One region of the Staphylococcus sp. acrmy genome, then DNA from elsewhere that is predicted to be linked to it. Evidence: predicted binding sites of a transcription regulator. Region 1 holds the regulator's gene; each other region holds the start of a gene.
The links. The regulator LexA, encoded in region 1, represses DNA repair genes until DNA is damaged. The targets are predictions, from matches to a motif close to CGAACATATGTTCG.
Positions count from the first base shown of each region.

Region 2: the regulator LexA is predicted to act here: its motif matches at 1,041-1,054, upstream of FH144_RS00880 (YolD-like family protein).
Region 3: the regulator LexA is predicted to act here: its motif matches at 1,195-1,208, upstream of addB (helicase-exonuclease AddAB subunit AddB).

Region 1 is NZ_JALCVE010000012.1:2,054-4,336, forward strand. Features, by position in the region: gene FH144_RS10740 (CAP domain-containing protein) at 1-542, shown strand, start outside; gene lexA (transcriptional repressor LexA) at 772-1,395, opposite strand; gene sosA (DNA damage-induced cell division inhibitor SosA) at 1,539-1,772, shown strand; gene FH144_RS10755 (DUF896 domain-containing protein) at 1,911-2,153, shown strand.
Region 2 is NZ_JALCVE010000001.1:179,668-181,950, reverse strand. Features, by position in the region: gene isaB (immunodominant staphylococcal antigen IsaB family protein) at 1-455, shown strand, start outside; gene FH144_RS00880 (YolD-like family protein) at 608-1,018, opposite strand; gene FH144_RS00875 (hypothetical protein) at 1,335-1,601, shown strand; gene isaB (immunodominant staphylococcal antigen IsaB family protein) at 1,908-2,283, shown strand, end outside.
Region 3 is NZ_JALCVE010000002.1:343,486-345,768, reverse strand. Features, by position in the region: gene lepB (signal peptidase I) at 1-482, shown strand, start outside; gene lepB (signal peptidase I) at 497-1,069, shown strand; gene addB (helicase-exonuclease AddAB subunit AddB) at 1,244-2,283, shown strand, end outside.

The DNA.
Region 1 (2,283 bases):
TTGACAACGATGAATATGATGTCTTCCATGATTCGCATGTCTATTCCACAGTTTTTTACGACGAGCACAATAATGATGGTGTTACCGCTTTACTTCAAGTTAGTGATGCTATGGAGAATAGATTACAACAACAATATGGGGCACCTTTCTCTAAATTAAAAGAGAGTTACGAACATCAAAACTTTGATTTAGTAAATTCAGAAAGAAAACAGCATGGGTTGAATACTCTAAATTACTCTAAGTCAATCTCAAATACTGCTAGAAAACATAGTGAGGATATGGCCGAAAATAATTATTTTGATCATACAAATCTAGACGGGGATTCACCTTTCGATAGATTAAAAAAAGATAATATTAATTTTAATTCTGCAGGCGAGAACCTGGCATATGGCCAGCAAAGTAGTATTTTTGCGCATGAAGGTTTGATGAATTCATTAGGACATCGGAAAAATATTCTAAACACAAGTTTTAGTACTTTAGGTGTTGGAGTAGACTTTAATGACAAGCGCCAACCATACTGGACGGAAAATTATACAGGTTAATAGTTTCAAAGTGAACTATTTGGGGTATCTTTTAGTTGATAAGGAAGTTGATATTATGACAACTAAAGATAAAAATAAAAAAGATATTCTAGATAAAGTAAAAGAAATTTTGAATAAAAAAGAATCTGATAAACAAAAGAGCTAGGAAAGCATTTAAATGTTTTCCTAGCTCTTTACTATTTATATTAAATATATAAGAGAGATTTTAACGAAAGATAACAAATATAGCCTATAATTCTCTATAAAGACCTATTACTTTACCAATAACAGTAACGTTATCCAAGTATATAGGACTCATAGTAGCATTTTCAGGTTGTAATCTGTAACGATTTTTTTCTTTGAAAAATCGTTTTACTGTAGCTTCATCCTCGTCAGTCATGGCTACAATAATATCTCCATTTTCAGCAATCGTTTGACTTCTCACAATTACTTTATCTCCATCTAAAATACCAGCTTCAATCATACTTTCGCCAACAACATTTAGAATAAAAATATCACTATTATGTGTAGATGTTAAGTGTTCTGGTAATGGGAAATATTCTTCAATGTTCTCAACTGCAGTAATAGGAATACCGGCTGTAACTTTACCAATTACAGGGACATATATAGTTTCTTCCATATTTACTGCATCATTAGATTGTTCGCTTACAATCTCAATGGCTCTCGGTTTTGTAGGATCTCTCTTAATATAACCTTTTTCTTCAAGTCTAGATAAATGACCGTGTACTGTTGAACTAGAGGCTAATCCAACCGCTTCTCCAATTTCACGAACACTTGGTGGATAACCTTTCGTTTGCACGACATGTTTTATATAATCATATATTTCACTTTGTCTTTTAGTTAATTCTCTCATATATAGGCACTCCCTAGTTTTATTTAATCATATTATAGCATTTATTTTATTGTTGAACAAACATTTGTTCGTTTTTGTGTTGACTAAGAACAGATGTTCTGATAAGGTATTAATACAAACGAACGTTCTAGGAGTGGAAATAAATGTTAAACAAATATACTAGTAAATTCATCACAAATATAGTCGTATTAGCAGTGTCATGCATTGTTTTTCTAGTTTTTTTCTTGAATTTATATCATAACTCTCAAACGGAACAAACGTACGAAATTACCGATCATACTATTTCTAAAAAGGCCATCATTAATGATAATAGTAAGAACGTAAAAGAGAAAAATACAGAACTAAATGACTATAAAGTGTTCGCTTTAGTAGAATAAATATAATATATAGAGATTAGGAATATTTTGCTTTTATATCTAAAGCTTTTGTCCTAATCTCTTTTTTGTTATATTCTATGAAGTAATAAAAATGGTTTAATAAGTACGTTTTATTTACTTATAGAAAGAGTGGTTGTATTGACTAAAGAGAACTTAAATATAGATAGAATTAATGAATTAGCTAGAAAGAAAAAAGAAAAGGGCTTAACTGAAGCTGAAGCTAAAGAACAATCAAAGTTACGTAAACAATATCTAGAAGCATTCAGAAAAGGGTTTAAGAAACAAATTGAAAGTACAAAAGTAATTGATCCGGAAGGTAACGATGTTACTCCAGAAAAGTTAAAGAGAATACAGGAACAAAATAGAAACCAAAAAAATTAGAATTCATTTTGTTATAGAAGACTCTTTATTAGAATGGCACTTTTAGTTGTTTAATAATAAGATTGTTTTGTAATTATAATGTATAAATAGAAGATTTCTATAGTATAAAAGAGTTTGTTCATATTATGAG
Region 2 (2,283 bases), on a different contig from region 1:
TACCTTTCCAAGATACAGCGCACGCTGCAACACAAACAAAAGGATATCACTATTCTTACAATGGCTACGTTGATAAAGACGCAAAATTCTTAACAGATAAAAACTTTATCAAAGCTGTGAAACATGACAATGTGACATTTAGTGGAGTTAAACTTGCACCAACAAAAAGTGAAAAAGTTAAAGAAAAACACAACCAAAAATTTACTGGTCTAACTAAAGATGGTAAGAAAGCGCATAAAGTACAGTTTATCGTAAAAGGTGATTTAACATACAACCAACTTAAAAAAGCTTACGGCAAAGATTTGAAAAAAGTTAAAGGTAGCCGTGACGCTAAAGGAAGCGGTATTTATGTGTATAAACCTGTTAAAGACGGCCTAGCTACTTCATTTGTAATGAATGACAATCACGTTGTAGAAGTAGATATAAGCTATGAAGGCTTCACAACTAGTAAATAATTGAACAATAGAGAAACACATTTACAAAGTTAGTCTGATATATCCCTTATAGTTAATACTTTGACGAGTAAAACTATAGGGGATATTTTTATATGTATCGTTATCGCGATGTAATAATTATTTAGAAGGTACTACATTTAATGCTTTTTATGCTACGTAATATTACAAATGTTCTCTTTTAATAATTGATATGTTTGATCATTGTCATCGCAAAAGGTAAAGGAATTACTTAATTGATCAAACTTTAAAATATTGCCAGTATAATTTTGAATGTGACCATCTTCCCAATAATCTAAAGAACAGAGTTCATCCGTTTGAAGCTTTTGTTGAACAATATAATCTAAATGGCTTAAAGCATCTTCAGATAATGAAGGTTTTTTTATTTCATTTTGACTTTGAATAATTTTATTCAAAATTTCAAATTGTTCAGGTATGGTAGCGAACGGACTCCATTTAACATTTCTTCGACCTTCTGGAATATTAGGATTTAAATATTCTCTTGGTATTTTTCTATAATCGGTTTCATATTTATACTCGTCCGGAGCACCTGGATTAATTATCATTGTATACACCTCAACCTTATAGAGAACATACGTTCGTATAAAGTTATTATAGTTTATTTTCTCCTATATGTAAAAGGCAAAATAATATTTATTATTTTTGGTTCTTTGACTTCAACTGAGCTGAGCTATACTTTCTTCAATTACGTAATGTAAGGATCCTAATAATCATTTACCTTCTATAGAAAAGCTCCTTTAACAATTTGAAGTACTCTTTAATTCACTTACGATGCCATTTATCGCACTTTATCGCATGGACAAAGTAGGTAAAGGCATCCTAGTATGACAAGAACACTGCAACGGTAATGTCCCGGGAAATATGAAATTAATGTTTAATCGTCAGCTAAATCGTGACTTCGATTACAATATGGTCATCTTTGCGTATCATGAAGTGGCCCACAATAGACTATTTACGGCGCCTGAGAATATTGCTTTGGAAAATGAGTACTCAAACTTAACATTGATGCTACAAAAAATGGCTAAGAAGAAAACAACATATAAAACGAGATTACAGTTACAGAAAGATTATGCCAATGAAGTTAAACCAACGGCATTTATTAATACGTTGAATAAAGCAAGAAAATAATATAGTAGTTTGAATGAGAAAATAGATAGGGCCATAAGTCTAACAAAGGGGAAGTAAACTTATGGCCCATTGTCATTACATAATATAACTTTTTGTGAAGGAGTTAATGGGGATGTTACTCCTACGAATAGTATACCATAGTTGTATATAAATATTATTTAACGATTTGTGAAATTTAATTTCGCGTAATTTAGTATGTGATACAATTGAAATTAATTTAGTGTTAATTTTCCGGATAATAAAAATTGTATAAGTATAAGGAATAGAGTATTATATTTATAGTTAAAGAGAAAGAAGGCGAATATTTTGAGAAAATCAACAAAAGCGGTGGTAACCACAACTTTAGCGTTGGGCACATTATTCGGCATTGGAACAACAGGTGTATTAGAACAACCAGCTACGGCACACGCTGCAACTCACACAACATCTGCATATTACAATTACAAAGGTTATGCAGGTCAAGACGTATCATTTGTATTAGACAAAAACTTTAAAAATGCGGTTAAAGCTGAAAGTGTTACATTTAACGGTATTAAATTAAAAGATACTGATTCTAATAAGAATGTTAAAAAATATGATCAATATTTCAGAAACGTTGCTAAGAACGGTAAAACAGCATCGCTATTAGATATGAAAGTGACAGGTCACTTATCATTAGCGCAATTGAATAAAGTTTATGGTA
Region 3 (2,283 bases), on a different contig from region 1:
TATTATTTGTGTTGTTTATCCAAACTTTCATTATTAGAGGTGGCGTTGTGCCTAATAATGAGATGGCTTCTACTTTGAATAAAGGCGATCGCGTCATAGTCAATAAGATTAAGGTGACTTTTAATTTATTAAATGATGGAGATATTATTATGTATCGTCAAAATAATGACCTTCATTTTAGTAGAATTATAGGGAAGCCTGGCGAGTCGATTGAAGTAAGAGACGGCAAATTATATAGAGACGATAGACAAGTTGATAAAAATTATGCTAAAAATAGAGATATTAATAATTTTGCATTACGTGATATAGACGAGGCTGACGGAGATATTATTCCGCCAAATTCATATTTTGTGTTAAATGATAATGGTAATAAAAAAAGCGATTCTCGTACATATGGACTAATTGACGAAAAAGACGTCGTAGGAGATGTGAGTTTAAAATATTATCCATTTAAGGAATTTACCTATCAGTTTAATAAGTAGATGAGGTGTTAAGTTTGAAGAAAGAAATAATCGAATGGATTGTCGCTATAGCAGTAGGTTTATTACTTGTATGGGTAATGATAAACTTTGTCGCTAAATCATATACAATTAAAGGCGATTCAATGGACCCGACTTTAAAAGATGGCCAACATGTGATGGTTAATATTTTAGGTTATAAAGTTGGCGATGTTAAAAAGGGCAATGTCATTGTCTTCCATGCAAATAAAAGTGATGATTATGTAAAACGTGTGATTGGCGTACCTGGAGACAATGTAACATATAAAGACGATAAACTTTATATTAACGGCAAGAAAATTAAAGAACCATACTTAGACTATAATGAGAAACGTAAACAAGGTGAATATATCACTGGTTCATTTGAAACTAAAGATTTGCCAAATGCTAATCCAAACTCAAATGTTATTCCTAAAGGTAAATATTTAGTGCTTGGAGATAATCGTGAAGTGAGTAAAGATAGTCGTGCATTTGGTTTGATTGATAAGAATCAAATAGTAGGTAAAGTTTCATTTAGATTCTGGCCATTAAGTGATTTTAAATTTAATTTCAACCCAGATAATGATAAATAGAATAATCTAGTCATGTGGTTTTAAAGTAATTGTAAATAGTGGGGATTGGATATAGAAATTCAAGTTTGAATTCTATTCCAATCCCTTTTTATAACTTTATCAAATTATAAGGATAAAGCTTTTTAAGAACATATGTTCTATGGTAAAATAGTCTCAAAGGAGTGTGGGGAAACAATGGAATTAAATACATATCTTGGCAGAGCAGGGACAGGCAAATCCTACTACATGATTGAAAATATTAAACAACAAATGAAAGTGGATCCTTTAGGAGATCCAATCATTTTAATTGCACCTACACAAAGTACGTTTCAATTAGAGCAATCATTTGTAAATGACAAAGAGTTAAATGGTAGCTTGAGAACGGAAGTACTCCACTTCGAACGTTTAAGTCATAGAATTTTTCAGGAAATTGGGGGATTGACTGAAGAACGATTGACGCAAGCAGCTACAGAGATGATGATATACAATCTTGTTCAACAACATAAGTCTGAATTAAAACTGTACAAATCCCAAGTGAATTATTATGGATTTAGTGAGAAGTTAACCGAGCAGATACAAGATTTTAAAAAATATTCAGTAACACCAGACCATTTACAGACATTTTTACAAGAGAATGAAATTCAAACAAGAACGCGTCATAAGTTAGAAGACATCTCTCTTATCTATCATTACTTTGAAGAACGTATCAACGATAAATTTATTACTGCGGAAGATAGTTTAAATCATTTTATTGAAATCATGCATCAATCAGAGTGGATTAAACGTGCTGAAATTTACATAGATGGTTTCCATAACTTTTCGACTCTAGAATATCAAATCATTAAAGCACTTGTTCAAAATGCTAAACAAGTTACCGTACTTTTAACAACAGATGGTAATGAAGATCCATTTAGCCTATTTAGAAAGCCTTCAGAAGTGCTTACGCATTTACAAGAAATAGCTAATGACTTAGGTATCACTTTAAACCGTCAATACTTTAGAGAACAACATCGTTTTAACAATAAAGACCTACTCCAATTAGAACAACAATTCGATGCGTTACAAGTAACACCTAAAGCACATAAAGGTAATATCAAGATTCTAGAATCTTCAAATATGCGAGAAGAAGTAAATGAAATAGCACGACAAATTATTAAAGACACACGGGATGACCATTACAGATATCAGGACATTGCAATTTTGTATCGTGACGAAACATACGCATATCTATTTGA